DNA from 3 places in the Bacillus pretiosus genome. Region 2 is predicted to be linked to each of the others. Evidence: predicted binding sites of a transcription regulator. Region 2 holds the regulator's gene; each other region holds the start of a gene.
What was found. The regulator NrdR, encoded in region 2, represses ribonucleotide reductase genes. The targets are predictions, from matches to a motif close to AACACNATATATNGTGTT.
Positions count from the first base shown of each region.

Region 1: nrdI (class Ib ribonucleoside-diphosphate reductase assembly flavoprotein NrdI) is a predicted target of NrdR. The motif match lies at 7,209-7,226, and genes of this name have one in related genera.
Region 3: ACU8YW_RS17645 (anaerobic ribonucleoside triphosphate reductase) is a predicted target of NrdR. The motif match lies at 7,932-7,949, and genes of this name have one in related genera.

Region 1 is NZ_CM129593.1:1,309,731-1,320,214, forward strand. Features, by position in the region: gene ACU8YW_RS06800 (DUF6254 family protein) at 1-108, shown strand, start outside; gene ACU8YW_RS06805 (ATP-binding protein) at 120-1,328, opposite strand; PreQ1 riboswitch class I at 1,536-1,579, shown strand; gene queC (7-cyano-7-deazaguanine synthase QueC) at 1,673-2,335, shown strand; gene queD (6-carboxytetrahydropterin synthase QueD) at 2,335-2,826, shown strand; gene queE (7-carboxy-7-deazaguanine synthase QueE) at 2,819-3,535, shown strand; gene queF (preQ(1) synthase) at 3,554-4,051, shown strand; gene ACU8YW_RS06830 (YkvS family protein) at 4,105-4,290, opposite strand; gene ACU8YW_RS06835 (hypothetical protein) at 4,554-4,709, shown strand; gene ACU8YW_RS06840 (histidine phosphatase family protein) at 4,798-5,400, shown strand; gene ACU8YW_RS06845 (GNAT family N-acetyltransferase) at 5,438-6,016, opposite strand; gene ykzS (protein YkzS) at 6,262-6,456, shown strand; gene ACU8YW_RS06855 (hypothetical protein) at 6,482-6,799, shown strand; gene nrdI (class Ib ribonucleoside-diphosphate reductase assembly flavoprotein NrdI) at 7,276-7,635, shown strand; partial or broken gene ACU8YW_RS06865 (ribonucleotide reductase barrel domain-containing protein) at 7,622-8,749, shown strand; gene ACU8YW_RS06870 (ribonucleotide reductase barrel domain-containing protein) at 9,133-10,083, shown strand; gene nrdF (class 1b ribonucleoside-diphosphate reductase subunit beta) at 10,177-10,484, shown strand, end outside.
Region 2 is NZ_CM129593.1:4,421,403-4,431,886, reverse strand. Features, by position in the region: gene polA (DNA polymerase I) at 1-1,665, shown strand, start outside; gene mutM (DNA-formamidopyrimidine glycosylase) at 1,678-2,508, shown strand; gene ytaF (sporulation membrane protein YtaF) at 2,581-3,213, shown strand; gene coaE (dephospho-CoA kinase) at 3,267-3,869, shown strand; gene ACU8YW_RS22780 (glyceraldehyde-3-phosphate dehydrogenase) at 3,979-5,007, shown strand; gene speD (adenosylmethionine decarboxylase) at 5,395-5,778, shown strand; gene nrdR (transcriptional regulator NrdR) at 6,064-6,525, shown strand; gene ACU8YW_RS22765 (replication initiation and membrane attachment family protein) at 6,677-8,083, shown strand; gene dnaI (primosomal protein DnaI) at 8,117-9,055, shown strand; gene ytxC (putative sporulation protein YtxC) at 9,334-10,215, shown strand; T-box leader at 10,247-10,476, shown strand.
Region 3 is NZ_CM129593.1:3,450,274-3,460,757, forward strand. Features, by position in the region: gene parC (DNA topoisomerase IV subunit A) at 1-610, opposite strand, end outside; gene parE (DNA topoisomerase IV subunit B) at 612-2,576, opposite strand; gene ACU8YW_RS17625 (CoA-binding protein) at 2,951-3,364, opposite strand; gene ACU8YW_RS17630 (S1C family serine protease) at 3,444-4,685, opposite strand; gene ACU8YW_RS17635 (response regulator transcription factor) at 4,888-5,565, opposite strand; gene nrdG (anaerobic ribonucleoside-triphosphate reductase activating protein) at 5,584-6,036, opposite strand; gene ACU8YW_RS17645 (anaerobic ribonucleoside triphosphate reductase) at 6,033-7,889, opposite strand; gene plsY (glycerol-3-phosphate 1-O-acyltransferase PlsY) at 8,115-8,711, shown strand; gene ACU8YW_RS17655 (HesB/YadR/YfhF family protein) at 8,820-9,110, shown strand; gene ACU8YW_RS17660 (acyl-CoA thioesterase) at 9,137-9,556, opposite strand; gene ACU8YW_RS17665 (glycoside hydrolase family 18 protein) at 9,666-10,484, shown strand, end outside.

The sequences.
Region 1 (10,484 bases), 2.1 Mb from region 2:
AAAAAGAAAGAAGAAGAGCGCGCGTGGAAAGCACGTAAAGAAAATCAAAAACCACATGGTAAAGTGAAAGCCTTTGCTGAATTAGTTGAAGGAACAGAAAAAACGTGATGAGTATTTCATCACGTTTTTTGTATGAGTGGAAAAGTTAATAAGAAGGTTGTACCTGTACCTTTTTCGCTTATAATATCAATTTTTCCGTTCATAGCTTGAATAACACTGAATACGACCATCATTCCAAGACCAGTTCCTTTTTCTTTCGTTGAGTAGAAAGGGGATCCAAGGCGTTTTACTTGTTCTTGATCCATACCAACTCCTGTATCTTTTATATACAATTGTATATGCTTATGGTCTGGAACTAAAGTGAGTACGAGATCACCGCCTGTAGGCATTGCCTCAATACAGTTTTTTAAAATATTTAATAAACATTGGTTTAGTTTTTGTTTTTCACCAGCGATATAGAAAGATGTACTTTGTTTGATATAGTGGATACGAACATTTGTTAAATTAGCAAGAGGTGTGATTAAAGATAAGGCATGCAATAATTCTTCCTCTACTTGTAACTGTTGTTCTTTTTCAATACTTGGTTTCGCGAAAGTTAAGTAGTCTGTAAGAACATGATTTGCTTGTTCGATTCCGTTGATGGCTATGTCGATATATAATTTTCGCTCTTGCTCAGTGCATGTATTTGACTGCAAGAGTTGTAAAAATCCTTTTGTTGAAGTTAATGGATTGCGAATCTCATGAGAGATGGACGCTGCCATTTCTCCAATTAAATGGAATTTTTCGGCATTCATAAGTTCGTTTTGAAGACGAACTTGCATTTGTAGTATGTGTAGCAAATATAAAATAAGGATTGTTCCAATTATTGTACATATTTCGTACACGATAATATGGGGTATGTAATCGGCGCTATTTGTAACCTCTGAGAGGAAAGAAGGTACCCAGCCCAAGCCAAATATGAGACTGTAAAAGATAGCGAGTGCTATTTTTATTCGATTAGAACTTCGGTTAAATAGTTTGTATGTTAATAGTAGAACAATAAACAGTAGAACCGAAGCGATAAGGGATGGAAAAACACCTATTCCCCCTAATAAGAAGCGGTATATGTTTAATACAGTTAAGATGGAAGCACCAGCAATAGGGCCCCCTGTTAATGTACCGACAATTAATACGATATGGCGCATATCAAATTGAAATCCATAATTTGTTTTTGCTCCGAAAGTAATACATAGTATGGTAGCGAGGCAACATAATGCAATAAATATAGCTGAATTTAATTTAGGAGAACGTTTCCCTTTTTGATTCCAAAATAAATGGTATACGAGCATTGTAACAAGGATGAATAATATATTTAGAAAGAGATAAATAATAAAGGGTTTCAGTGGGGTGCCTCCTCTCTTCTCGCATTAAATTCATCATACTATAAAATGAAAGAAATGAAATGAAAAATAGCGGAAAAATCAGAAATTTTTTCTGGTAGTATACAATATGTTACAATAAGCTTTGTCAATGAAAGAAGGAATTCCGTGCATTGCACGGGAGAGGTTCGCGAACTCCCTCTATAAAAAACTATGGAAACAACAATATCTTTAGGTATTGTTTTGTTTTTTTATTGTGACAGTTCAAGAACGTTCTTTCTTCTTATTCGTAGTAGAGAAGGAGAATGAGTGAAATGAAAAAAGAAAAGGCAGTTGTTGTTTTTAGTGGAGGACAAGATAGTACGACATGCTTATTTTGGGCAATAGAGCAGTTTGCAGAAGTAGAAGCTGTAACGTTTAATTACAATCAACGTCATAAACTAGAAATTGATTGTGCAGCGGAAATTGCGAAAGAGCTAGGAATTAAACATACGGTGCTAGATATGAGTCTATTAAATCAACTTGCTCCAAATGCGTTAACGAGAACGGATATGGAGATTACACATGAAGAAGGTGAATTGCCATCGACGTTTGTAGATGGACGAAATTTACTATTCCTATCATTTGCTGCTGTATTAGCAAAACAAGTTGGAGCACGTCATATTGTAACGGGTGTATGTGAAACTGATTTCAGTGGTTATCCAGATTGCCGTGACGTGTTTGTGAAATCGTTAAACGTTACTTTAAATTTATCCATGGATTATCCGTTCGTAATTCATACACCACTTATGTGGATTGATAAAGCGGAAACATGGAAATTATCAGATGAACTTGGAGCATTCGAGTTTGTTCGAGAAAAAACATTAACATGTTATAACGGAATCATTGGTGATGGTTGCGGTGAATGTCCAGCATGTCAGCTTCGTAAAGCAGGATTAGATACGTACCTACAAGAACGCGAAGGAGCAAATAACTAATGGATAATTTCTTTGGATTTCGCATCGTAGAAAATTTGCAAAAAATGGACAAGGATATTCAGCGTAAACAGCTCAAATATCATAATAAAAGAGTAATGGTCAGCAAGGAATTTACATTTGATGCAGCACACCATTTACACTGTTATGAGGGGAAATGTAAAAACTTACATGGTCACACATATAAAGTTGTATTTGGGATTAGTGGATATGTAAATGAAATAGGTCTTGCGATTGACTTTGGAGATATAAAAGAAATTTGGAAGAATGAAATAGAAATTTATTTAGACCATCGTTATTTAAACGAAACGTTACCAGCAATGAATACGACTGCTGAAAACATGGTCGTTTGGATTTATGAAAAGATGGCAGAAGCATTACTAAAAGATAATCGTGCGAACGAATATAAAGGAGCTCGTGTTGAATTTGTTCGTCTTTTCGAGACGCCAACTAGTTATGCGGAAGTAAGACGGGAGTGGATGCTCGATGAGTAAAATCCCTGTCTTAGAAATATTTGGTCCGACCATTCAAGGTGAAGGAATGGTTGTGGGACAAAAGACGATGTTTATCCGTACAGCTGGCTGTGATTATAGTTGCGCATGGTGTGATTCTGCTTTTACGTGGGATGGATCGGCTAAGGAACAAATTAGACAGATGACAGCAGAGGACGTTTGGAACGAGCTTGTAGAAATTGGTGGCGAAAATTTTTCTCATGTTACGATTTCAGGTGGAAATCCAGCATTGTTGAAAAATATTGAGTTTCTTCTTTCTATATTAAAAGAGAATGGAATGCGGACGGCAATCGAAACGCAAGGGAGTAAATGGCAAGATTGGTTACTTCAAATTGATGAGATAACGATTTCTCCAAAACCACCAAGTTCGACGATGAATACTGATTTTCAGAAGTTAGATGCTGTTATTCAGAAACTAGCAGGAAAAGATATTAGTTTAAAGGTAGTAGTATTTGACGATTATGACTTTGAGTATGCAGTTAAGATGCACGAACGTTATCCAGATGTTCCATTCTTCTTACAAGTAGGGAATGATGATACAAAAACTGTGGATGATGCGATGTTGATTAAAAAATTATTAGATAAATACGAGTGGCTTATTGAAAAAGCGGTTAACTGTAAAGAAATGAATAATGCAAAAGTATTGCCACAGCTTCATGCGTTAGTATGGGGAAATAAACGCGGAGTATAATGAGAAGGGATGTTTAAAATGGCAGGAAGATTAGATGAAGATTTAAAAGATGTAACTTTATTAGGAAATCAAAATACAAAATATTTATTTGAATATAGCCCAGAAATTTTAGAGGTATTTGATAACAATCATCCAAACCGTGATTATTTTGTGAAATTTAATTGCCCTGAATTTACAAGCTTATGTCCGAAAACAGGTCAACCAGATTTTGCAACAATTTATATTAGCTACATTCCAGAACAAAGAATGGTAGAGAGTAAATCTTTAAAGCTATATTTATTTAGTTTCCGCAATCATGGTGACTTCCACGAAGATTGCATGAACGTTATTATGAATGATTTAATTAAATTAATGGATCCGCGTTACATTGAGGTATGGGGGAAATTCACACCACGTGGAGGGATTTCAATTGATCCTTACTGCAACTACGGTCGCCCAGGCACGAAGTATGAACAAATGGCAGACTACCGTATGATGAACCATGATCTATATCCAGAAACAATTGATAATCGTTAATATAATAGAAAGAAAGGATCTGTATAACATACAGATCCTTTCTTTCTATTATATTATGCATTTTGATTAATGACAGTATAGTTTTTATGACTTACAACTGTAAGAGGTTCCATATCTAGTTCTCTAAAATTTTCCATAATTGTTATATCTACAATAACGGAGTTTTGATTTACTTTTTGAACACGGCCTTGCATTCCACCTTTAAATTCAATGATATCTCCAGTTTCTGCGATCTGCATAAGCAACTCTCCTTGTTACAGTTTTCCAAAAAAAGAATAATTTTGGTTTTTTTTTATTTCCTCTTATTTTGAACCATATTGTCTAGTTTGTAAATGTTTCCAAAGTAAAAATTCGAAAAATATTCACATTTTGTAAGAAAATATGCAAGAACTCCAAGTTATTAGAAAAAAAGAACGGTTTAAATGCGTGCATCTTTATATAGGGGTATAATGAAAAAATACAATAACCTACTAAAGTGGGAGAAATTAGAGGCGGTAAAATGATGTTTGAATTTGTGGGGAGTGTTATAGCATTAACTTTATTTGTATTTTCTTATATAAATTTAAAAAAGATTCGTCATCATGAAACGACTACATATTTTGATGGGATGGATGGTATACATGCTGGGGTCACACATGAGAGTGGTGGGGATATGTAAAGGTGTATAACTTTCTTTTTTTGCGTGGTATGATATTTAAAAATAGTACATAATAGAGTTCGTAAGTGATGAATGGAGAGTGGAAAGAATGAAGATTTCTTTTATTCGTCATGGCTGCTTAGATCGTACTATAGAACCAATGACGGTTACATCCTTTCATGAATGGATGAAAGGATATGACTTACATACTATAACAGAAAAAGCACCTATACCAATGGAAACAATGGAAGCGGTTGAAGCAGCAAAGTTGATTGTAACGAGTGATCAAAGGTGTGCTATACAGTCAGCAGCTGAATTAATGAATTCTTTATCTTTTATGCAAAATTCTCTTTTTAGGGAAGCTGAAATTCCGACGAATTTTTATGCTCCAACATGGTTGAAATGTAAACCTAACGTATGGATGTTTATCGGGCGAACATTATGGATACTTGGTTACTATAAAGGTGTTGAGTCTTATAAGGAAGTAAGAGAGAGGGCAAGGCAAGCGGCTTACTTATTACACCGTTATGCTCTCGTACATGGAAGTATTGCTCTTGTAGGTCATAATTACATTAATGCAATGGTTGGTGCGGAGCTGAGAGCGATGGGATGGTCTGGTTCTCCTATTTTACATAGGAAGCCATGGGGATGTACAACCTATACATTCCACGAAGTGATGGATGGAAATATATTAAATACAAAATTAACATAAAAGCACACGATTTATATATAAATCGTGTGCTTTCTTTTTAAGACATAGAAATTTTGATGTTTAATGTTTTTACGAGGTGTGCATAAGGTTCGCCTACAAGCATAACGATTTGATCTTTTTTATAACCTAGTTTTTCATATAGTGAATAGGCACGTTTGTTTTCTAAATTAACAAGTAATGCGATTTTTTCATGCTCCTTTTCAGTTGCATGGATTTCAGCAGCTTCAATTAATTGAGAACCGATTCCTTTTCCGCCATATGCACTTGAAACTGATAATGTATCAATGTAATATTCATCAAGTTCAGCTTCTTTTTCTAATGTAATTGATTCATCTTTATGTAATTCTCTTAAGTAATGTACAATTGGTGCATCAAGACTTGTTGCTTCACTACCGTGATAAGCGACAATAACCCCAACTGCAACCCCGTCTTGTACATATACAAAACAGTTTTCATAGCTCAGTCGATTTCTCTCTTTTGAGAACCATGTTTCAAGTCCTAGTAATACTTCTGTCTCAACTGTGCTGCCTGTGATTTTTTCAGCAATTTCGTGCAGAGCGTTATATAATAAAGGTGCAATTGCCTTCGCATCTGTCTTTTTTGCTTTCCGAATCATAGTATCCCTCCTAATTCTATTTATATATTGTAGCATAGTGGTATGGAACTTTGCATAATTGAATACTGAAATGATTGATATAGAGAAGTAGCTATGTTAGTATATGATATTTAGTGGACATATACTAAAGAGATCTTTTTTGAAAAATAATGAAAATGAAATGAAGGTATAGCACCTGGATAATTTTACAGTTGTTGACCTATAGAATATACGATAAAATAAAATATTGCATAGAGGTGAAATACATGGATAAAGAATTAGCAAATGCAATTTTGGATCAGCTGAAAAATGGTGAAATAAAGGAGTATGTTGTTACGAAAGATGTATTTTATACGTTCAGAGAAGTTGTAGTAAGTCGAGAAGATTTTAAACATATTATTGGGAACGCACAGCGCGGCGGACAAGTAATTTATACATATTCAGAAACGCCACGTTCGTAACTAGAAGAATATAGGGAGGGGAATTATGGGCGATTTTAAACAAGGCATATTACCGCATTGGGATTATATGTGGAAAGATAGAGCTGGCAATAGGTTTATGGGGATGGTCATGTATCCAGAGAAACGAAAGTGTTCGGCAAAAATGCTTCAGAAAATAAAAAGAGCATATGAAGAGGCTATAGAAATTAAAGTAACCGTACAAGTTCAACATACATATCAGTACGTAGAAGGAATGATTGTGTACTTTGATGAAGAAGCTCCTGTATGTACAATGATTGATAAAGATGAAAATCCACATCATATATTTGTAAAAGATATTTTGCGCATTGAGCACTCAGAATAATCTTTTCATAAATAAGTTGAATTTCCATAATAATAATCTTTTTCTATAATAGTTATCTTTTAGTATGTAACGCGAACCGAAAGTATATGTATAATATTTAATAAAGTAAAACTGATAAATGTAATCGTTTTTTAGAACAGATTATCGTTTCATGTCTGTTCTTTTTTGCGTGATGCTGGAGAAATATATTCCTCCAGCATTTGCCGTTTTATGACAAAATATATTGGTAACTTTTTTAAAAATAAGGTTAAATTCGTTGACAACTTTTTTGAAAAGCACTTTATTGACATGAGTTTTAGAATGTTGTTTCATAGTCATTGTATTGAAAAAAATCGACTGTCTTGTCGAAAAGTAAAATTTAAAAAAAGAAAGAATTTATACATATATCTTGTGTCTTATTTTGAAACGTAATACAATATATAGAGAAATCAAGAAACAACATACAGAGAGTATAGATTGGAGAGGGAGGGTCGGAAATGATAGTTGCATATGATTCTATGACAGGAAACGTGAAGCGTTTCATTCACAAATTAAATATGCCGGCCGTTCAAATTGGTGAAGATCTAGTAATAGATGAAGACTTTGTTTTAATTACGTATACAACAGGTTTTGGCAATGTACCAGAACGTGTTTTAGAATTTTTAGAGCGCAATAATGAAAAATTAAAAGGCGTATCTGCAAGCGGCAATCGTAACTGGGGAGACATGTTCGGTGCAAGTGCTGACAAAATTTCTGCTAAATATGAAGTGCCTATTGTATCAAAATTTGAGTTATCAGGAACAAATAATGATGTAGAATATTTTAAGGAAAGGGTGCGGGAGATTGCGACACATTGAACTGAATAATGAAATCACGCAAATGCAGGACGGTTTTTATCAGCTTCATAAAGATAAAGAGGCATTAGAAGTCTTTATGGAAGAAGCTAGAGAAAATACCGTTCATTTTAATAGCGTGGCAGAGCGAATGGAGTATATGAAAGAATATGATTACTATTACAACGTTCTGGACGAGTATAGCTTGGAGGAAGTAGAAGAGGTATATAACATCGCTTATGGTGAAAACTTCGAGTTCCAATCTTATATGGCAGCATCTAAGTTCTACAAAGATTATGCGTTAAAAACAAATGATCAAAAACAATACTTAGAAAGCTATGAAGATCGTGTAGCAATTGTTTCATTATACTTAGGACGCGGTGATGTTGCGAAGGCAAAACACTTCGCAAGCATGATTGTAAAACAAAACTACCAACCAGCGACACCAACCTTTTTAAATGCGGGACGAAGCAGAAGAGGAGAAATGGTGTCTTGTTTCTTGTTAGAGATGGATGATAGCTTAAATTCAATCGGCTTTAACATTAATACTGCAATGCAATTATCAAAAATCGGCGGTGGAGTAGCTTTAAACTTGTCTAAGCTACGTGCACGCGGTGAGCAAATTAAAGGTATCGATAACGCTGCAAGTGGTGTAGTACCTGTTATGAAATTACTTGAAGATTCGTTTTCATATGCAAATCAACTTGGGCAACGAAAAGGTGCCGGCGCAGTATACTTAAACATTTTCCATTGGGATATTATTGAATTCCTTGATACAAAAAAAATAAATGCCGATGAGAAGAGCCGTATTCAGTCTCTATCAATCGGAATTATCGTTCCAAGTAAGTTCTTTGAGCTTGCTGAGAAAAACGAACCTTTCCATGTTTTCGCGCCTTATACGGTGTATAAAGAATACGGAAAGCATTTAGATGATATAGACATTGATGAAATGTACGATGAATTAATGAGCAATCCGAAAGTGAAGAAGAAGCCGCTAGATATTAGTGCACGTGATATGCTTATTAAAATTGCTATGATTCAGCTTGAGTCTGGTTACCCATACTTAATGTTTAAATCAAATGCAAATAACCAACATCCACTGAAGGATATTGGAACTGTGAAGATGTCGAACTTGTGTTAAATATGTAGCACCTTCTAGTAGAAATGCTAGTCGAAAACTCCGTTAAACGGGGAAAGCCTCAAATTTGAGGTAACCTACCGTGCTAAATCTTATCTTAGAATGAAAATATAAAAGTTCAGAATGTATCTTATTATTTTGTATAGCAGAGTTATGGGACAACATAAAGTAATAAGATACATTCTGAAGTATGTAAGATAAGTAAAAGCCTAACGACTATCCCTTATGGGAGTAGAGCGCAAGCGATTGGCGTTCGAAAAGCGGAGCACCTAATCAGGTAATGCTGTAGGTGATGATATAGTCTGTCCTGTATGGTGACATACAGCAGTTGCATGAGCAACGGACTGAGGAGTAGCGGACTCGGTTGAACATTCGAGACAGAAATCTTCCAGCTTCAAGAAACTTCTGAAATAAATGATTACGGTACAGATGATATTATCCGTCGTGATATTAACTGTAATTTAGGATCGTTAAATATCGTGAATGTAATGGAAAATAAAGAAATTCGTGAAGCTGTTCATGCGGGAATGGAAGCTTTAACAGCTGTGTCTGATATGACGATCATTCCGAATGCACCAACTGTGAAAAAAGCAAATGATGAGCTTCATTCAGTTGGACTTGGCGCAATGAACTTACACGGATATTTATCAAAAAACAAAATCGCATATGAAAGTGCAGAAGCGAAAGAGTTCGCTCGTACATTCTTTATGATGTTAAATTACTACTCTATTGAAAAAAGTATGGAGATCGCTAAAGAAAAAGGCGAAACATTTAAAGACTTCGATAAGTCTGATTATGCGAATGGCACATACTTTGAAAAGTACGAAACGACAGATTACAGCCCAGTAACTGAAAAAGTTCAGCAACTATTTGAAGGAATTCATATTCCAACAAAAGAAGATTGGACAAGTTTAAAAGAGCAAGTGAAGAAGAATGGATTATATAATTCATACCGTCTTGCTATCGCTCCAACACAATCTATCAGTTACGTTCAAAATGCAACTTCAAGCGTAATGCCGATCGTAAGTCAAATCGAATCAAGAACATATGCGAATGCGACAACATATTATCCAATGCCGTATTTATCAAAAGATACGTTCTGGTACTATAAATCTTCTTACGATATGAATCAGTTTAAATTAATTGATTTAATCGCAGAAATCCAAGAACATATTGACCAAGGAATTAGTACAATTCTTTACGTTAATAGTGATATTTCAACACGTGAATTAGCACGTTACTACATCTATGCACATAAAAAAGGCTTGAAGAGTCTTTATTATACGAGAACACGTAAGTTAAGCGTGGAAGAGTGCGTAGCTTGTACCGTTTAATATAAAAAGTGAGACATCATGAGCAGGGTTTTCTGAACCCTGCTCATGCTTAGTTATCAATTTTTCATGTTTATTTAGAGAAGGGGCGATTGAATGCGTGCGGTAAACTGGAACAAAAAAGAAGATGATTTTAGTTTAATGTTTTGGAAGCAAAACATCGCTCAGTTTTGGACAGAAGAAGAAATCGCAGTATCTTCTGACAAAAATACTTGGGCACAATTATCAAAAGAAGAGCAGGTTGCTTATAAGCGTGTATTAGGTGGTTTAACACTTTTAGATACGAAACAAGGTGGCGAAGGGATGCCACTTGTACTTGTTCATCTTGAAAATTTACAAGCGAAAAGTGTATTAGCTTTCATGGGAGCTATGGAAGAAGTACATGCGAAGAGTTACAGTCATAT
Region 2 (10,484 bases):
CAAGAAGATAACTATCATAAAGCGGACATTCAAGGTTTTGGTATTCAAAATGAAAATGGCTGTTACTTTATTCAAACAGAAATTGCTCTTAAGTCAGACGCTTTTAAAGAGTGGCTTGCAGATGGAGAAATGAGAAAGTATACATTTGATGCGAAGCGCGCAATCGTTGCACTTAAATGGAACGGGATAGATATGCAAGGGATTGACTTTGATCTACTAATCGCTGCTTATTTACTTGACCCGGCTGATACGGATAAAGATTTCCGTACTGTAGCAAAAATGAAAGAAACACATGCTGTGAAATCTGATGAAGAAGTTTACGGAAAAGGTGCGAAGCGTGCTGTTCCAGAGCTAGAAGTAGTAGCGGAGCATGTAGCTCGTAAAGTGCACGTATTATATGATGTAAAGCAAACATTCGTTGAAGAGTTACAAAAGAATGAGCAATATGAACTGTTTACAGAGTTAGAATTACCACTTGCGCGTGTATTAGCTGATATGGAAGTAAAAGGTGTAAAAGTTGATACGGAGCGTCTTCGTAATATGGGAGAAGAACTTGCAGGTAGATTAAAGGAAATGGAACAGGAAATTTATAAGCTTGCGGGAACAGAATTTAATATTAATTCACCGAAGCAGCTTGGTGTTATTCTGTTTGAGAACTTAAACTTACCAGTTATTAAAAAGACGAAAACAGGTTATTCTACGTCAGCAGATGTACTAGAAAAGCTTATGGATCGCCATGAAATCATTCCAAACATTTTACATTATCGTCAATTAGGGAAACTAAATTCAACTTATATTGAAGGTTTATTAAAAGTTGTACATGAAGATTCATCTAAAATCCATACTCGTTTCAATCAAGTATTAACGCAAACAGGTCGATTAAGTTCAACGGATCCGAACTTGCAAAATATCCCGATTCGATTAGAAGAAGGAAGAAAGATTCGTCAGGCATTTGTTCCATCAGAAGAAGGATGGATTATGTATGCGGCAGATTATTCACAAATTGAACTTCGCGTATTAGCTCATATTGCAAATGATAAAGGGCTAGTTGAAGCGTTCCAACATGACATGGATATTCATACGAAAACAGCGATGGATGTATTTGGCGTTGAAAAAGATGAAGTAACTTCGAATATGAGACGACAAGCGAAAGCTGTCAATTTCGGGATTGTATATGGTATTAGTGATTATGGTCTTTCACAAAACTTAGGAATTACAAGAAAAGCAGCAGCGGAATTTATTGAAAAGTATTTAGAAAGTTTCCCTGGTGTACAAGAATACATGAGTGACATCGTAAAAGATGCGAAACAAAAAGGGTATGTGGCTACATTATTAAATCGCCGCCGTTATATTCCGGAAATTACGAGTCGTAATTTCAATTTACGTAGCTTTGCTGAGCGTACGGCTATGAATACACCAATTCAAGGGACTGCAGCAGATATTATTAAAAAAGCGATGATTATTATGGCAGACCGTCTAGAAGAAGAAGGATTACAGGCGCGTCTACTTCTGCAAGTACACGATGAATTGATATTTGAAGCACCAAAAGAAGAAATTGAAAAATTAGAGAAGCTTGTACCTGAAGTAATGGAGCATGCGATTGAACTCGCGGTTCCGCTGAAAGTTGATTATTCTTACGGTCCAACTTGGTACGACGCAAAATAAGGAAGTGATGAAATGCCTGAATTACCAGAGGTTGAAAATGTTAGGCGGACGCTTGAAAATCTTGTAACAGGAAAAACGATTGAAGATGTCATTATTACTTATCCAAAAATAGTAAAACGTCCGGATGATGCAGAAATCTTTAAAGAAATGCTAAGAGGCGAGAAGATTGAAAATATAAAGCGAAGAGGAAAGTTTTTGCTTTTATATGTAACGAATTATGTTATTGTTTCACATTTACGTATGGAAGGTAAGTTTTTACTGCATCAAGAGGATGAGCCAATTGATAAGCATACACACGTCCGTTTCTTATTTACAGATGGAACTGAATTACATTATAAAGATGTGAGAAAGTTTGGTACGATGCATCTCTTTAAGAAAGGTGAAGAATTGAATCAAATGCCTCTTGCTGACTTAGGTCCGGAGCCGTTTGATGCTGAATTGACACCGCAGTATTTACAAGAAAGATTGCAAAAGACCAATCGTAAAATAAAAGTCGTATTATTAGACCAGCGTCTTTTAGTAGGGCTTGGAAATATATATGTAGATGAAGTTTTATTCCGTTCTCAAATTCATCCGGAACGAGAAGCTTCGTCTTTAACAGCAGAAGAAATTGAACGAATTTACGAGGCGACTGTTACAACGTTAGGTGAAGCAGTGAAGCGAGGCGGAAGTACAATTCGAACGTATATGAATTCGCAAGGGCAAATTGGCTCATTCCAAGAACTTCTAAATGTATACGGAAAAAAAGGAGAACCATGTGTGACTTGCGGTACGATATTAGAAAAAACAGTTGTTGGCGGAAGAGGAACGCATTACTGCCCGATTTGTCAGCCGAGAATATAGAAAAGAGATAACATTGGATAGGCATTTGTCATATACATACAGCAGGGCTATGTATAAGGGAGGAGCTTACCGATGTACCTTTATTTATCTCTTATTTTATTAGCTTTTACATTAAGCTTAGATAGCTGTAGTGTAGGGCTAACATATGGTTTAAGAAGCGTAAGAATTCCACTAAGATCAATTATAATTATCGGAATGTGTTCAGCGGCTGTTATGCTTGTTTCAATGGGAATTGGACATATGATCGCGAAAATATTTTCACCTGTTATCGCAACGCGTATCGGTGGGCTTGTTCTTATTGGAATAGGAATTTGGGTATTATATCAATTTTTTCGAAGTGAGAAAAAAGAAGAACCAAAGCAAGAGGAGAAGGTTTGGAAATTAGAAATTGCTTCGCTCGGGCTAGTGATTCAAATTTTACGGAAACCGACTGTTGCAGATTTTGATAAATCAGGCACCATTTCTGCAGGAGAAGCGTTACTTCTTGGTATCGCTCTTTCTATAGATTCGTTCGGTGCTGGAATTGGTGCATCTTTATTAGGATATGCGCCCGCTATGATGGCAATATTAGTTGCGGTTATGAGTTCTTTGTTTTTATTTATTGGAATGAAACTTGGCACGGTTTTATCAAATATGAAATGGTTACAAAAATTTACATTCCTGCCTGGGGTATTACTCATTATTATTGGAATTTGGAAAATGTAAGTATGGGCGTGGAACATTAGTTTCGCGCCTTTTATATTGTGAGGAGGATTATGATGACAGTAGTAATTGGATTAACGGGAGGCATTGCAAGTGGAAAAAGTACAGTGTCTCAAATGTTTCGTGAACTGAGTATACCAGTTATTGATGCAGATATTATTGCGCGAGAAGTTGTAGAACGAGGAAAACCAGCATATAACAAAATTGTAGAAGTGTTTGGAACGGAAGTATTACAAGAAGATGGAGAATTGGATCGCCCGAAATTAGGAAGTGTCGTTTTCTATAATGAAGAAAAACGATTGCAGTTAAATAAAATCGTTCATCCTGCAGTTCGTGAGGAAATGAATACACAAAAGGAAAAGTACATAAAGGAAGGTATGCAAGCGGTTGTGTTAGATATACCTCTCTTATTTGAAAGCAAATTAACAAGTCTCGTTGACCGCGTATTAGTTGTAGCGGTTAAGCCACATACGCAATTAGAACGTTTAATGAAACGAAATAATTTTTCAGAAGAAGAAGCAACAGCTCGTATTCAATCTCAAATGCCGTTAGAAGAAAAAGTGAAGAATGCAGATGAAGTGATAAATAATGATGGCACAATTATGGGAACGAAAACACAATTACAGGTGATTTTAAAGAATTGGAACATTATTGACTAAAAAATTGTGAAATTAATGAAAATGCTTAGTGACATATCCCCTTTTTGTGTTATACTATTATTGGGATTGGAGATAAATAGTATAACGCATTCAAGGGGGATAACATATTATGACTCGTGTGGCAATTAATGGATTTGGACGTATTGGGAGAATGGTATTTCGTCAGGCAATAAAAGAAAGCGCATTCGAAATTGTAGCAATCAATGCAAGCTATCCATCTGAAACGTTAGCACATTTAATTAAATATGATACAGTTCACGGCAAGTTTGACGGAACAGTAGAAGCATTTGAAGATCACTTGTTAGTTGATGGGAAAATGATTCGCCTTTTAAACAACCGCGATCCAAAGGAATTGCCTTGGACAGATTTAGGTGTTGAAGTTGTAATTGAAGCAACTGGTAAATTTAATTCAAAAGAAAAAGCAATTCTTCATGTTGAAGCTGGAGCGAAAAAAGTTATTTTAACAGCGCCTGGTAAAAATGAAGATGTAACAATTGTAGTTGGTGTGAACGAAGACCAATTAGATATTACAAAACATACTGTTATTTCAAATGCATCTTGCACAACAAACTGTTTAGCGCCTGTTGTTAAGGTGTTAGATGAGCAGTTTGGAATTGAAAACGGTTTAATGACAACTGTTCACGCTTATACAAATGACCAAAAAAATATTGATAACCCACATAAAGATTTAAGAAGAGCACGTGCTTGCGGACAATCAATCATTCCGACAACGACAGGTGCCGCGAAAGCGCTTGCAAAAGTTCTTCCGCACTTAAACGGAAAACTTCATGGTATGGCACTTCGTGTACCAACGCCAAACGTGTCTCTTGTTGACTTAGTAGTAGATGTAAAACGTGATGTGACAGTTGAAGCTATTAATGAAGCATTCAAAACTGTTGCAAACGGTGCGTTAAAAGGCATTGTAGAATTCAGCGAAGAGCCTTTAGTATCTATTGACTTTAATACAAATACACACTCAGCTATTATTGATGGTTTATCTACAATGGTAATGGGTGATCGTAAAGTGAAAGTACTTGCTTGGTATGATAACGAGTGGGGCTACTCTCGTCGTGTTGTAGATCTTGTAACGTTAGTTGTTGACGAATTAGCGAAACAAAAAAATGTGCAACATATTTAAGTGAATAAGGGAGAGGGCAAGTGAATATTTGCCCTCTTTTTTTATTTTTTTCTGAAAAGGAAAAAAATTATAGGAGTATATTTTTGAAAGTGGACATACCACGAAACGTTGTGATTACTGTATTTGTGAATCATTTATTTTTTTTAGGGAAAAGTAAAGAGGAAAATATGACAGAAAATCGAAAAAACTGTTGTTGCAAAATGAAAATAAACAAAGTATACTAACACTCGTAAACTTAAGAGCTGAGGTACGTAGTCACTACTTAAAGGGTTAGGACCTCTCTGGACTAACTTTCCCCCGTGGTAGTGGAGCAAGCCAAATTGCAAATTAGTTTTCAATTCGAACAGTTAGAATAAATTTACAAGGGGGAACTGTAGAATGGATACTATGGATACGATGGGTCGTCACGTAATCGCTGAACTTTGGGATTGCGATTTCGACAAGCTTAATGACATGCCGTATATTGAACAATTATTTGTGGATGCAGCACTGAGAGCTGGTGCTGAAGTGCGTGAGGTTGCTTTCCATAAATTTGCACCACAAGGTGTAAGTGGAGTAGTAATTATCTCGGAATCACATTTAACAATTCATAGCTTTCCGGAGCACGGTTACGCAAGTATTGATGTTTATACTTGTGGGGATCGTATTGATCCAAATGTTGCTGCAGAATATATTGCAGAAGGTTTAAACGCGAAAACGCGTGAGAGCATCGAGCTTCCTCGAGGCACTGGTAGCTTCGAAATTAAGCAGAGAGAAACAAAAGCTCTTTAAAAAAGAACATAATTGATTTAAAATGTAAAGAGGTGTATAATGCACCTCTTTTTTAGTTTATAAAAAAGGAAAAATATAACGTACTCGTTAGTGAGATAAATTGAGCTCTTACGAATAAGTTAGCACCCCATCTACCATCTTATTTTTGAAAACGAGATGATAAAATAATGTGCTTAAACTTAAAGTGGTAAGAGAGTTAGAATGAGTTATATAATATTGTATATATATTGTCAGATGAAGTAAGTAGAGAAAAAATAAAGAGTATAGTGTAAAGGAGTGAATATATTGCGTTGTCCATCCTGTTCGCATAATGGTACAAGAGTGTTAGATTCGCGTCCGGTAGACGAGGGGCGCTCTATTCGAAGAAGGAGAGAGTGTGAAAGTTGTTTAAGTCGCTTTACGACATTTGAAAGAGTAGAAGAGTCACCTCTTATCGTTGTAAAAAAAGAAGGCACACGAGAAGAATTTAATAAAGAAAAGATTTTGCGCGGCTTAATTAAAGCGTGTGAAAAAAGACCAGTATCTTTAAGACAATTAGAAGAAGTAACTCAAAGTGTGGAACGTGAACTTCGTAATTTAGGTATATCAGAAGTGAAAAGTGATATGATTGGTGAAATTGTTATGGAAGAACTGCGTGATATTGATGATGTTGCTTACGTGCGTTTTGCTTCTGTATATCGCCAATTTAAAGATTTAAATGTATTTATTGAAGAATTAAAAGATATACTGCAAAAAGAAAGAGAGTAGAAGTTGTATTTTATTCTCTTTACATACCGTAGTAATGAGATAAGAGAGCTAGAAGCGAAAGCTAATAGCTCTTTTTCGCTAAGCAATTATATAATGAAGATAGAACGAATGAAGTAGAGGATAGATTGGATGAGAGAAAGGAAAAGCAAGAATGGAAAAACATTCATGGATGGAGCTATTGCCAATTGATCGTTATAAAGTAAGTGCGAAAGGGTTATTGCATAATTACGACCGAAAAGTGTTAACGATGTTGTATCAGCCGTTAATAGGTAGTAGAGCTTTTAGTTTGTACATGACGCTATGGGGAGAGTTAGAGCAAGATCGTGTGTTTGGAAAAGAGAATACACATCATTCCCTTATGGTGACCATGCAGATGCAGCTTCCCGAAATATATGAGGAACGAGTAAAGTTAGAAGCAATTGGGCTTTTGAAGGTATATATTAAGAAAGAAAAAGATATTCGAATGTTTATATATGAATTGCAACCACCTTTATCTCCGAAGCAGTTTTTTGATGATATTGTGTTAAGCATCTTTTTATACAATCGATTGAGTCGGACAAAATATAATCAAGTAAAGCAATATTTCTTAGAAGAAGAATTTGATTTTGCTTCTTATGAAAATGTTACGCGTTCTTTCAATGATGTGTTTGGTTCGTTTAATCCAGGACAGCTTGAGCATGCGCAAGAAGATCTTCGTATTCCAAAAACGACAGCTATGCCAAGTAACGAGAAGGGAGACGCTCCAAAAGTTTGGAATGATTTCTTTGATTTCTCCTTATTTGTAGATGGCTTGTCCGCTCTTGTCCCTAAAAAGGCGATTACAGATCAAGTGCGAGAATGTGTCATTACACTTGCTTACGTGTACGATGTAGATGTGTTATCGATGCAAAATATCGTTCTTGGTACGGTGACAGAGATGCAGACAATTGATACCGAAAGGCTTAGAAAAGGAGCACGTGATTGGTATCAGTTCGAAAACGGTCAAGCGTTACCTGTATTAAGTGAAAGAGTACAACCTCACGCTGCACGTATGATGGAAGGAAAAGAGCCTTCTACACAAGAAGAGATGTTAATAAAACAGTTAGAGGAAATCTCACCAAAACAACTATTAAAAGAAATCTCTGGTGGTGCAGAGGCGACAAAGGCTGACTTGCAGATCGTTGAAGATGTAATGATCAATCAAAAATTAACGCCAGGTGTTGTGAATGTACTTATTTATTACGTTATGCTACGCTCAGATATGAAGCTTGCGAAAACGTATGTGGAGAAAATTGCTGGGCATTGGGCACGTAAAAAGGTCGGTACAGTAGCTGAAGCAATGGCGTTAGCGAAAGAAGAAAACCGTCAATATCAAGAATGGGCTGAGACGAAGAAAAAAGGCCGTACGTCGAAGAAAACGATAAGAAAAGAAATGGTACCAGATTGGCTGAAAGAAGAGCCGAAAGAACAAGAGAAAGAAACAGTGAAGAAAGATGTAAGTAAGAAAAAAGATGCAAGTACGTTAGATGATGAACGAAAACGACTAGAAGAAGTGTTAAAAAAATATAAGCGTGATTAATAGAAGAGAATGAACGCTCTTTGAGGTGAGAAAATGGAGCATATTCAAAATTCATTTGCAAAGTTAATGGAAAATAAAAATTTTAAAAATAGATATGAAGTATTAAAGGCGGAAGTAATGGCGCATCCGCGTGTGAAAGAATTTATAGACGAACATCAAGGTGAAGTAACAACTTCTATGATTGAGCGCAGCCTTGTGAAGTTATACGAATATATTGGACAAAGTGTAGGTTGTGCGGATTGTCCGGATCTAGGTTCGTGTAAAAACATGCTGCAAGGATATGAGCCAAAGCTCGTTATCCAAGGGAAGATGATTGATATTCAATACGATCGTTGCGTTAGAAAAGTAGCATATGACGAGAGAAAGAAATATGAAAAACTCGTTCAAAGTGTATATATGCCAACTGACATTTTACAGGCAACGATGGAAAACTTAGATCCTTCAGATTTAGATGCGCGTATTGATGCAATTGGTGCAGCTAATGAATTTTTAAGTACATATGAACCTGGTAAAAAAGTACAAGGTTTATATTTGTACGGTAAATTTGGTGTAGGGAAAACGTATTTGTTAGGAGCAATGGCGAATGAACTTGCTCAAAAGAAAATAAGTTCGATGCTCGTATACTTCCCTGAATTTTTACGTGAAATTAAAAGTTCGATTCAAGATAATTCGATTGGGGAAAAGATTGATGCGGTGAAACGCGTACAAGTTTTAATGCTAGATGATATCGGAGCAGAAGCGATGTCAAGTTTTGTGCGTGACGATGTGCTTGGTGCCATTTTGCAATTCCGTATGTTAGAAAACTTACCGACGTTCTTTACGTCTAACTTTGATTTCAAGGAATTGGAACATCATTTAACGTATACACAGCGTGGTGAAGCAGAACAAATGAAAGCAGCGCGTATTATGGAACGAATTAAATATTTAGCGAAGCCAATTCCGATTGGCGGGAAAAACCGACGTCATAAGTAAAGAGTAAGCTGAAAAGCTTGCTCTTTTTTCGTTTTGAACACTTTTCAGAATAGGTGAATTGCAAAACGAAAAACTTCTTATAGAAAATTCATTGTAGCTTGTATCATTTTTTTCTCCCTCCCTTAATATATATAAAATTAGCAAGCCATATTGAGTGGATTTTCTAACGATAGGAAATGTAATTCTACTAAGAGTGAACTTCACGCGGGACGGACTCTTATAGGATTTGTAACGTATAGATACAATCCTTTAGAGCAGGGATAAAAGGGGGGACAAAAGTGATTGAAATTTGCTTCGAAGAAAAAAATGATGCTATGCATGTATATAGACAACTATTGAAAAGAGCGGAACTGTTATATAAGGAAACGAGTGTGTATTTACAGGAACAAAAAGTGGTGATTCACATACCAGTATGTGAATCGAATTATATTGAAAAGATTTTATTGCCGGTAATGGTATATTTCATTGTGAATGTAAAGCAAAATAAGTGGATTTATACAATCTTAAAAGAGAAGTTTTTTTATGAAGAAGAGGAAGAGTGTCATCAAATATTGCATATGGCACAAGAGATTTTAAAGGGAAGAAGAAAAGGGATTGCTCGTGAATTAACACGTCACACATTTGAATCATATATTAAATCTTCTTTAAATAACTGGCTTTGTGATCCGCTTTCGTTCTCGTTTTCATCATATGTTCGTTTTCGCCTTCGTACATATAGGGAAATGGTAGCTAAGCTTGCTGAATTGTCGATTGATGAGTATAAGTTGGAACAAGAATATCAAATGTTTATTGAGACGCTAAGGCAACAAGTGCGCAGCCGAAAATCACGTTTGTCCTGTGTGCATCTTATTTTTGATGAAAGTTTTATTTTCTATGATGATAAAGGTAGACGTTTAAAACAGGAGAAATTGGTCCAATATATAGACGAGGAATTATTAAAGCAAAAGGATGTATATATTGATACGAAAGTAATTGCACCACTTCTTTCTATTTCGCCGAAAAAAATTTATTTATATACGAAAGAACAAGACCATAATATGATTATTACTTTGCGAAATGTATTTCAAGAACGGGTCCAATTACATGGATTACATGAGTTTGAGCGCAATGTGAAAAATTTAAAAAATAAAGGTAACGCCCTTGATTTTCTAAGTTTTTGAGCATATAATTACCTACATAAATGAAATATATTGAAATGTCATGATGAGGACATGAGTAGTTTTCTACGATTTTCAGAGAGGGAAGCCTTAGGGTGTGAGCTTCCTAGTACGGGATTATTACTTACCACCTCTAAACTTTAGCAGTGAACGGTTTTTTCTAGTAATTGCTAACGGACAACACCGTTATGTTGAACTTGAGCAATTAACAATAATGTTAATTGGAACAAGGGTGGAACCACGAATTCAACACTCGTCCCTTTTTACGGGAT
Region 3 (10,484 bases), 970 kb from region 2:
CAACAGTACTATTCGGCTTATCAATACGCATCATCGTCGCATCAATTACTTCCCCAAGGTGATGCGGAGGAATTTCTGTTGCATAACCAGCTGAAATTCCTGTCGATCCGTTCACTAATAAGTTCGGGAACATCGCTGGAAGTACAACAGGTTCTTCACTCGTATCATCGAAATTTGACACGAATTCTACTGTTTCTTTATCGAGATCACGCAATAACTCAGATGCGATTGGTGATAATCGTGCTTCCGTATAACGCATTGCCGCTGCTGGATCGCCATCCACACTACCATTATTACCATGCATTTCAACTAAAACATTACGTACTTTCCAAGTTTGACTTAAACGTACCATCGCCTCATATACAGAGGAATCACCGTGTGGATGGTAGTTACCGATAACATTACCAACTGTTTTAGCTGATTTACGAAATGCTTTATCATGTACATTTCCTTCTACATACATAGAATATAAAATACGTCTTTGTACCGGTTTTAAACCGTCACGCGCATCTGGAAGCGCGCGATCTTGAATAATATATTTACTATAACGTGCAAAGCGGTCACCTAACACGTCTTCAAGCGGGAGGTCATGAAACTTCTCTGCCTGCATGTTATTCCACCTCCGTCTCCATAATCATTTCATTTTCTAAAATGTTTCCTTCTTCTTGCATACCAAATTGTACATTTCGTTCGATCCATTTACGGCGAGGTTCTACTTTATCACCCATCAATGTCGTAACTCGGCGCTCCGCTCTTGATGCATCGTCAATTTTCACACGAATCAACGTACGTGTTTCAGGATTCATCGTCGTCTCCCATAATTGGTCTGCATTCATTTCGCCAAGTCCTTTATAGCGCTGCAGCATGTAGCCTTTACCGACCTTTTTTGTTACACCATCTAATTCTTCATCAGACCATGCATACTCAATCACTTCACTCTTACCTTTTCCTTTACTTACTTTGTATAAAGGAGGAAGTGCAATAAATACTTTGCCAGCTTCGATAAGTGGTTTCATATATCTGTAGAAGAACGTTAGTAACAATACTTGAATGTGCGCACCATCTGTATCAGCATCGGTCATAATTACAATTTTATCGTAGTTAATATCTTCAACAGCGAATTCATTCCCTACACCACCGCCAATAGCGTAAATAATTGTATTAATCTCTTCATTTTTAAAGATATCAGCAAGTTTTGCTTTTTCTGTATTGATTACTTTACCACGTAACGGTAATACCGCTTGGAAACGTCGGTCTCGACCTTGTTTCGCGGAACCACCCGCAGAGTCACCCTCTACTAGGTACAGTTCATTTTTTTGCGGGTTACGTGATTGTGCTGGTGTTAACTTACCACTTAATGTACCTTCTGATTTCTTTTTCTTTTTACCAGTACGCGCTTCTTCTCTCGCTTTACGAGCAGCCTCACGTGCCTGCGCTGCTTTAACTGCCTTTCTCACAAGAAGTGTAGCAACATCCGGGTTTTCTTCTAAAAAGTAAGCTAAATGCTCAGATACAATTGCATCAATTGAAGAACGAGCTTCACTTGTACCAAGTTTCCCTTTCGTTTGCCCTTCAAACTGAAGTACTTCTTCTGGTACACGTACAGAAACGATAGCCGCTACACCTTCACGAATATCTGTACCTTCTAAGTTTTTATCTTTTTCTTTTAATAACGATACTTTACGAGCATACTCATTGAACACACGAGTCATTGCTGTCTTAAACCCAGCTTCGTGTGTTCCACCATCTTTTGTACGTACATTATTTACAAACGAAAGAATATTTTCTGAGTAGCCATCGTTAAATTGAAAAGCTAGCTCTGCCTCAATTCCATTTTGTTCACCAGTAAAATATACAACCGGATGGATTGAATCTTTTTCTTCATTTAAGTATGAAACGAAAGCTTCGATTCCTGTTTCATAATGAAAGACATCTTCTAAATCATTTCTCTCATCTTTTATTGAGATTTTCATCCCTTTTAATAAGAATGCAGATTCACGTAATCTTTCACATAATGTTTCGTAATTGTAATTTGTTGTGCTGAAAATCGTTGTATCTGGTTTAAAATGTATTGTCGTACCAGACTCTTTCGTCTTCCCGATCTTTTCCAGTGTCGTTGCAGGAATACCACCATTTTCAAAGCGTTGTTCATAAATATTTCCGTCACGTTTAATCGTCACTACTAACCATTCTGACAAGGCATTTACAACTGATGCCCCAACACCGTGTAAACCACCACTTGTTTTATAGCCACCTTGACCAAACTTACCACCGGCATGAAGTACAGTTAAAATAACTTCAGGTGTAGGTTTCCCAAGTTTATGCATTCCCGTAGGCATTCCTCGCCCTTTATCAATAACGCTAATACTATTATCTTTATGTATTACGACAGAAATTTCGTCGCCAAATCCCGCTAACGCTTCATCAACGGAGTTATCTACTATTTCATATACTAAATGATGCAATCCACGGCTATCCGTACTCCCGATATACATACCCGGGCGTTTTCGAACGGCTTCAAGTCCTTCTAGCACTTGAATTGCATCTTCATTATATTGGAACTGATGCTTTGCCAAACTCCTTGCCCCTTTCCTAATCAAATCAGAACATATGTTTCTATTATAGAATAACGCCTCGACTATAGTTTTGGCAAGTTATCTTATCTCTTTTATATACCATTTTCAATAGAAAAATCCTTGTTTTTTCACAAGGATTCCTCTAGGCTACTATTTCAGAAAAATAATCGTTTGTCAACGAGAAATGGATATGTATGCCAAGATTATACATTCCAAACCTTTATCATGATCCAAATGATCAATATCCAAAATGGGATAACAAGTAACAATCCCCAAAAACAGCCTTTAAAAAATCTCATGATGAACACCTCGTTCATCGGCCCTACTTATTTATAAAGAGGGCTGAATCAATCTTTCTCTCTTTAAAACCTATACTATTTTGTCATCGCATGTTCTACTTTAATGCAACGATCCATTATTACAGTATAGCCTTTTTCTTGCAAAAGTTTATATGTATCTTCATCTTGTACTCCTAATTGTGCCCAAAAAACATCTGCATCAATCTCTACAAACTCTTTCGCAACATCCATTAAAAATTCTGAACGACGGAATACATTTACAATATCAACATGTTCCTTAATATCCTTTAGTGAAGAAACTGCTTTTTCTCCAAGCACCTCATCTACTGTTGGGTTTACTGGAATAATGCGATACCCAGCATCTTGCATTGCTTTTGAAACCATATACGATGTACGTTCTGGCTTATCCGATAATCCAACAACTGCAATCGTTTTGCTTTTCTTTAATACTTCACCAATTTCCGTACGAGTTGGGTTTTCAATTGTCATAATTTATCCCTCCTATTCCTTTAGTATAGCCGATAAAGAAAGTCTCTTTCAATATGAAAGAGACTTTCTTTTATTTCAATTATTGATTCTTTGTAGCTGAATTATCTGCTAAAGTAGCTGTTTTCGTCATTTTTTGACCGTTACGATAGAATGTAACTTCTACTTTCTCGCCTACTTTTTTCTTTTCATATAAATATTTACGGAATTGAAGTGAATTTTCTACTTTTTGATCATCTAATGATACTACAATATCATATTGCTCTAAACCAGCTTTTTCTGCAGGTGATATTGGGTAAATTTTACCTAATACAACGCCGTTTGTTACTTCTTTCGGTACTTTCAATTGATTTACTGCATAAGCTTGCACATCTTCTAATGAAACGACACCTACTCCAAGAGCTGGACGTTTCACTACTCCGTCTTTTTCAAGTGATTCAATAACTGGCTTTGCAATATTAATTGGAATAGCAAATCCAATTCCTTCAACTTCTTGTTGTGCAATTTTACTTGAATTAATCCCAATTATTTCACCATTTTGGTTAAACAACGCACCACCACTATTACCTGGGTTAATTGCTGCATCTGTTTGAATAACTTGAGCATTCCAATCTGCACGCTTATCGCCATCGATATCTACTGGAATTTCACGTTCTTTGCTACTAATAATACCTTCCGTTACACTTCCATCAAACCCTAGTGGGTTACCAATTGCAATCGCTTTTTCACCCGCACGAAGTTTACTTGAATCACCTAAAGTGGCAACTTTATTTACATTAGATCCATCAATTTCTACAACCGCTAAATCTAACCAAGGGTCTTTCCCTACAAGTTTTGCATCTACCTTTTTACCATCACTTAGTTTTACAGCAAGTTTATTCGCTCCATCTACTACATGGTTGTTCGTTACAATATACGCTTTATTTCCTGCTTTTTTATAAATAACACCTGATCCTGAGCCAGCTTGTTGCTCTTGGCCTGTCGGTTGCATTGCAAATGGATCAACACTTTGTTGCATATTAATAACACCTACAACAACATCTTTCGCGCCTTCAATCATACCAGGTAAATCAGTTTCATTTTTTGCTTTATTGACAACAGGAACTACAGTACCTTCAACTTTTGAATCCGAACTGAATGATGATACAGCCGCTCCATTATTTTGAGCCCATGGCATATATGGTGCCGCAAAACTAATTGTGACAGCCCCAACTACAGCTCCGACTAAACCTGTGAAAAAATAACCTTTTTTACTACCTGATTTTCTCACTTCTCTCGTTTCACTATGCTCTTCATTTAAATTTGGTCCGTCGTAATATCCCATGTTTACTTCCCCTCTCTGGTGAATTCGTATTTTCAGTATAGTCACGTTTTGTGTCCTTCTTGTGAACTCATCGTGAAATCCAATTAAAAAAATACTCTTATCTAACATTGTAGACAAGAAAAGTATTTTTTGTACATTCCACCTACAAAAGAGAGTATAAATTTGCTATATCCCAAAGCCAAAGCGCATAGTAATTTAAAGGTTATTCTTCAAATTTGTAACCCACTCGAATAACAGTACCGATATGCTTCGCTTTATCTCCTAGCTTATTTCGTAGTTTTTTAATATGAGTATCAACCGTTCGGTCATCACCGTAGTAATCATATCCCCATAACTGATCTAATAAATGTTGACGTGACAACACAATTCCTTTGTTCTCCATTAAATAGACAAGAAGTTCAAATTCCTTATGTGTCAATATAATTTCTTCTCCATCTACTAAAACGGTTCTAGATAGACGATTCACTTCTATTCCAGCTAAAGACATAGCATTTTCTTCCGCTACTCCTACCACACCATCCGCGCGTTTTAATAACGTCTTCGCACGAGCTACTAACACTTTCGGGCTGAAAGGTTTCGTTACATACTCATCTGCACCTAATTCGAACCCTAGTAGGGTATCATCCTCATCTGAACGTGCTGTCAACATAATGATCGGTACTGCTGATTCTTTTCTAATTCGTCTACAAACAGACCATCCATCTATTTCTGGTAACATAATATCTAACATAATTAAATCAATTTCATGCTCTGCAAATAATTCTAACGCTATTTTTCCGTCTTCTGCTTCGATTACTTCAAAGCCTTCATTACGAAAATAATCACTAACGATTTCACGTAATCTTCTTTCATCTTCAACAAGTAATACTGTTTTATTCATATAATCTATCCCGCCTTTTTACTCTTTCAATCGAATAATACGTTGATTGGAGCTTCCGCGAAATGGAAGTGTTAAATCTTTTTTCTCGATTTCAAACCTTCCATCGACTAAAACATCCCCATAATGTAACAACTCTATCATATCATTATTTTGAGAACTCTGTATCTCTTCTAACGTATAACCTGTATACATCCATAGATTTTTTTTCAAGTCTTTCACAGCTTTTGCTACCTTTTTCACTTCAGCAGCTTGGAAGAATGGATCTCCACCTGAAAATGTTACATCAGTTAATGAATTACTTGCAATCTCGTTCACAATTTCTTCTACTGTCATTTCAGTTCCATTACAAATATTCCACGATTTTGGATTATGGCAACCGAAACAACGATGCGGACAGCCCGCAAAAAACACGACTGTCCGCAACCCTTCCCCATCTACTACACTATCATGAATGATGTTCATCACTTTCATTTATGCTTCACCCGATCCATCTCTTCACTACGTTTCGCACTATTCCACTTCGACATATCTCCTACAAGATAACCTGTTATACGGCGAATTCTTTCTATATTAGCTTCGTCTTCATTTCCGCAACTTGGGCATTCATTTCCAATAACTCCGTGATAACTGCAGCACTTACAACGGTCAACAGGATGATTAATTGAACCGTATCCAACGCCATGATTTGCCATCGCTCGTACAATTTGTTTTAACGCCTGTTTGTTATGCATAGCTGCTCCGTCTAGCTCAATATACGTAATATGTCCCCCGTTACATAGAGCATGGAAAGGTCCTTCTAAACGAATTTTATTTATCGCTTGAATGCTATAGTAAACTGGGATATGGAATGAATTCGTATAATAATTATGGTTCGTTATACCGCTAATCACACCAAATTCTTCTCTATCTTTTTTCACAAACTTCCCTGATAACCCTTCTGCAGGAGTTGCAATTACTGAGAAATTCAGTTCATGTTCTTCCGTTGCTTTATCCATTCTATCTCTCATAAAGGAAATGATTTCATATCCGAGTTTCCATGATTCTTCATCTTCTCCATGATGCTTTCCTGTTAAAGCTACTAAACACTCCGCAAGACCGATAAAACCAAGACTTAACGTCCCTTGCTTTAAAATGGATGCTACAGAATCTTCAGGCTGTAACTTCTCTCCACCGCGCCATACACCTTGTGAATATAAAAATCGAAAATCTCTTGCTCGCTTCGTACATTGATACTCAAATCTCTCTAATAATTGCTTAATCCCTAAATCTAAGTAATAATTTAACGCTTCAAAAAATGCTTCTTTTGAACCACTAATTAACGCTAATTTCACTAAGTTGATAGACGTAAATGATAAATTGCCTCTTCCAATCGCTGTTTCTTCTCCATGTATGTTAGACATGACACGGGTACGACATCCCATATAACATACTTCACTTTCCGGTCGTCCGTCATAATGCACTGCATTAAATGGCGCATCTAAAAATGAAAAGTTAGGGAATAATCGTTCAGCCGTTGTCTCTAACGCTAATTCAAATAAATCATAGTTCGGATCACATTCTTCAAAGTTCACACCTTTTTTCATTTTAAAAATTTGAATCGGAAAAATTGGTGTTTCTCCTTTACCAAGACCAGCTTGTGTCGCTTTTAAAAGTTGTCTAACTAATAACCGTCCCTCTTTTGATGTGTCTGTTCCATAATTAATAGAAATAAACGGTACTTGTCCCCCGCCCCTACTGTGCATACTATTTGAATTATGAACGAAAGCTTCACACGCCTGATACGTATCATTTTCTGTTTCTTTCCATGCAAATTCTTCTATTTGTTCTTTCGTAAGCGGATATGACTGTAATCGTTTCTTATGTCTCGCTACTGTTTTTCTCACATATGGAGCTAAATCAATATCAAAGAGTGCAAATGATTGACCACCGTGCTGCATATTTTGATTCGCCTGAAAAATAATAGACGAAAGAGCCAATGCACTTTTAATATCCTGCGGTTGTCTCATATGCCCATGTCCGGTATGAAAACCGTCCGCAAGCATTTGCGCTAACGGAATTTGCGAACAAGTCGTCGTTCCTGTCGCATAAAAATCTAAGTCATGTGGATATAATATATTTTGATTTATCGCTTTTTTCACTTGATCTGACAATAAATTTTCAACTGCATAATATTTCGCACTCTCTGATGCGAACGTTCCCATTACTCCCATTGGAGAGCGACCATCTACATTTGCATTTTCTTGCATTAAATCTTGCTCACTACCGTGGACAATCGTCTCAAACACTCTCATTAATTCTTCTCCACGTACATTTCGTTGTAACATTTATAACCCTCCACCAATATGTTGTTGTCTTTTGATTAAAATGTTACTACATATAGTCTTGGTGTTTCTGTGAGAAATGTAACATTCCTGTGAAATTTTTTTCACGAAATAATGAATTTTTCATTTACAAAAAAGAAATGTGCTCTTTACAAATGTATGGTACAATATACGGGAAAAACTCTTTTTACCCTTTATCAACACATTTGAATAAAGGAGACTGAACTTATGGTTATTACATATCTTTTATTTATCGTTGCCTACTTACTTGGCTCGATTCCATTCGCACTAGTCGTTGGAAAAATCGGCTACGGAATCGATATTCGTGAGCACGGAAGCGGTAATCTAGGCGGAACAAATACATTCCGCACACTAGGGAAAAAAGCAGGTTTTATCGTTACAATTGCTGACATTTTAAAAGGTACATTAGCAACAAGTCTACCGATTATTTTCGGTTTAGATGTTCACCCACTATGGTTCGGATTAGCAGCTGTTCTTGGACATGTTTATCCGATTTTCGCGAAATTCCGTGGTGGTAAAGCTGTTGCAACTTCTGCTGGCGTGCTATTATGCTACTCTCCAGTTGTTTTTGCAATATTAGCTGTTGTCTTTTTCAGCCTTTTATTTACAACAAGATACGTATCACTTTCTTCTATGGTAACAGCCATCGTTGCTGTTATTGCATCCATTGTTAGCGGGGATAAAATCTTCATTATTGCGATGTGTTTATTAGCAGGTATGGTTATTTATAAACACCGTGCAAATATCGGACGAATTATAAATAAAACTGAACCGAAAGCAAACTTTTCAAAAAAGCAAAAATAAGATCGTAACCCACATAACGCAAAAAGAAAACGTGAAGCATATTAATAGCGTCTTTTTGCGTTATTTTTTATACTAAAGAAAAAGCAACATAATTTGGAGGAACTATACATGAATCTTTCCGTAACAAAAGAAGCAGCACAATGGTATAAAAACGAATTAAACTTACAATCGGGTGAAACACTACGCCTTTTCGTACAATACGGCGGTTGCAGTACTGTGCAAAAAGGACTTTCTTTAGGTATTCGTAAAGATGATCCTGCACATCCTGCTGTTCAAACTCAAGAAGAAGGTATTAACTTCTTTATTGAAGGCGATGATGAGTGGTTCTTCGATGGACATAATTTAGCTGTTACATTTAACGACGGTGATGATTTCCCGCAATTTAATTATGAAAAATAAAAAAGCGTGGCTTCTGCCACGCTTTTTTATTTTTTCTTAATTTCCTCATATTTCGCATACCACTCTGGATATAACTTTTTAAATGATACAGGCCTGAACCCTTCTTTTTTCACGCAAATATTCGTCGTGCTTGCAGTAATGCAAAGTTCACCTTCACCGTTATATATTTCATAACCATATACAACGCGAAGCGGACTAACAGTATCAATCCACGTTTTCACAATTGCTTTTTCTCCGTAACGCATCGCTTTACGATATGAAATTTGCAAATCTAACACAGGAGAAATAATTCCCTCTTTCTCCATTTCAACATATGAAAATCCTAAATCTTGTATAAGTTTCGTGCGACCTAGTTCAAGCCACACCAAATAGTTTGAATGGTAAACAACACCCATTTGATCTGTTTCCGCATAACGGATTTCAACTTCATGTTCTGCTACAAACATATGTATTCGCCTTCTTTCACTTCTGCTACCTTGCATACATTTAATCATAATACAGTGACATCAAAAATAAAATAAAAACAGTGAATCTTTTACTGAAAGGAGCAAGCATATGATTCAAATTGTAACTGTTCGTAGCGGTGATAGCGTATATAGCTTGGCATCAAAGTACGGATCAACACCTGACGAAATAGTAAAGGACAATGGACTAAATCCAGCTGAAACACTCGTTGTAGGTCAGGCACTAATCGTTAATACGAAAGGGAATAATTATTATGTACAGCCTGGCGATAGCCTATATCGCATCTCTCAAACATATAACGTACCTCTCGCTAGTTTAGCTAAGGTTAATAACTTATCTTTAAAATCCATTCTCCATGTTGGACAGCAATTATATATACCAAAAGGGACAAAACGCGCAGTAGAATCCATCGCTTATTTACAACCTTCAACAATACCAATAAAAGAAAGTTTGGTTAACGCTACGCGTGCCATTAATCCATTTTTAACATATTTGGCTTACTTCAGTTTCGAGGCAAAAAGAGATGGTACGTTAAAAGAACCAACTGAAACAGCTAAAATCGCTAATATTGCAACGCAAGGCAAAACCATCCCGATGCTCGTTATTACAAATATTGAAAATGGAAATTTCAGTGCCGATCTAACATCGGTTATTTTACGCGATGCATCGATTCAAAACAAATTTATTACTAACATTTTACAAACAGCTGAGAAGTACGGTATGCGAGACATTCATTTTGATTTCGAGAGTATAGCACCTGAAGATCGCGAAGCGTATAATCGTTTTTTACGAAATGTAAAAACACGCTTACCTAACGGATACACATTGAGTACAACGCTTGTACCGAAAACAAGTTCAAATCAAAAGGGAAAATTTTTCGAAGCTCACGATTATAAAGCACAAGGGCAA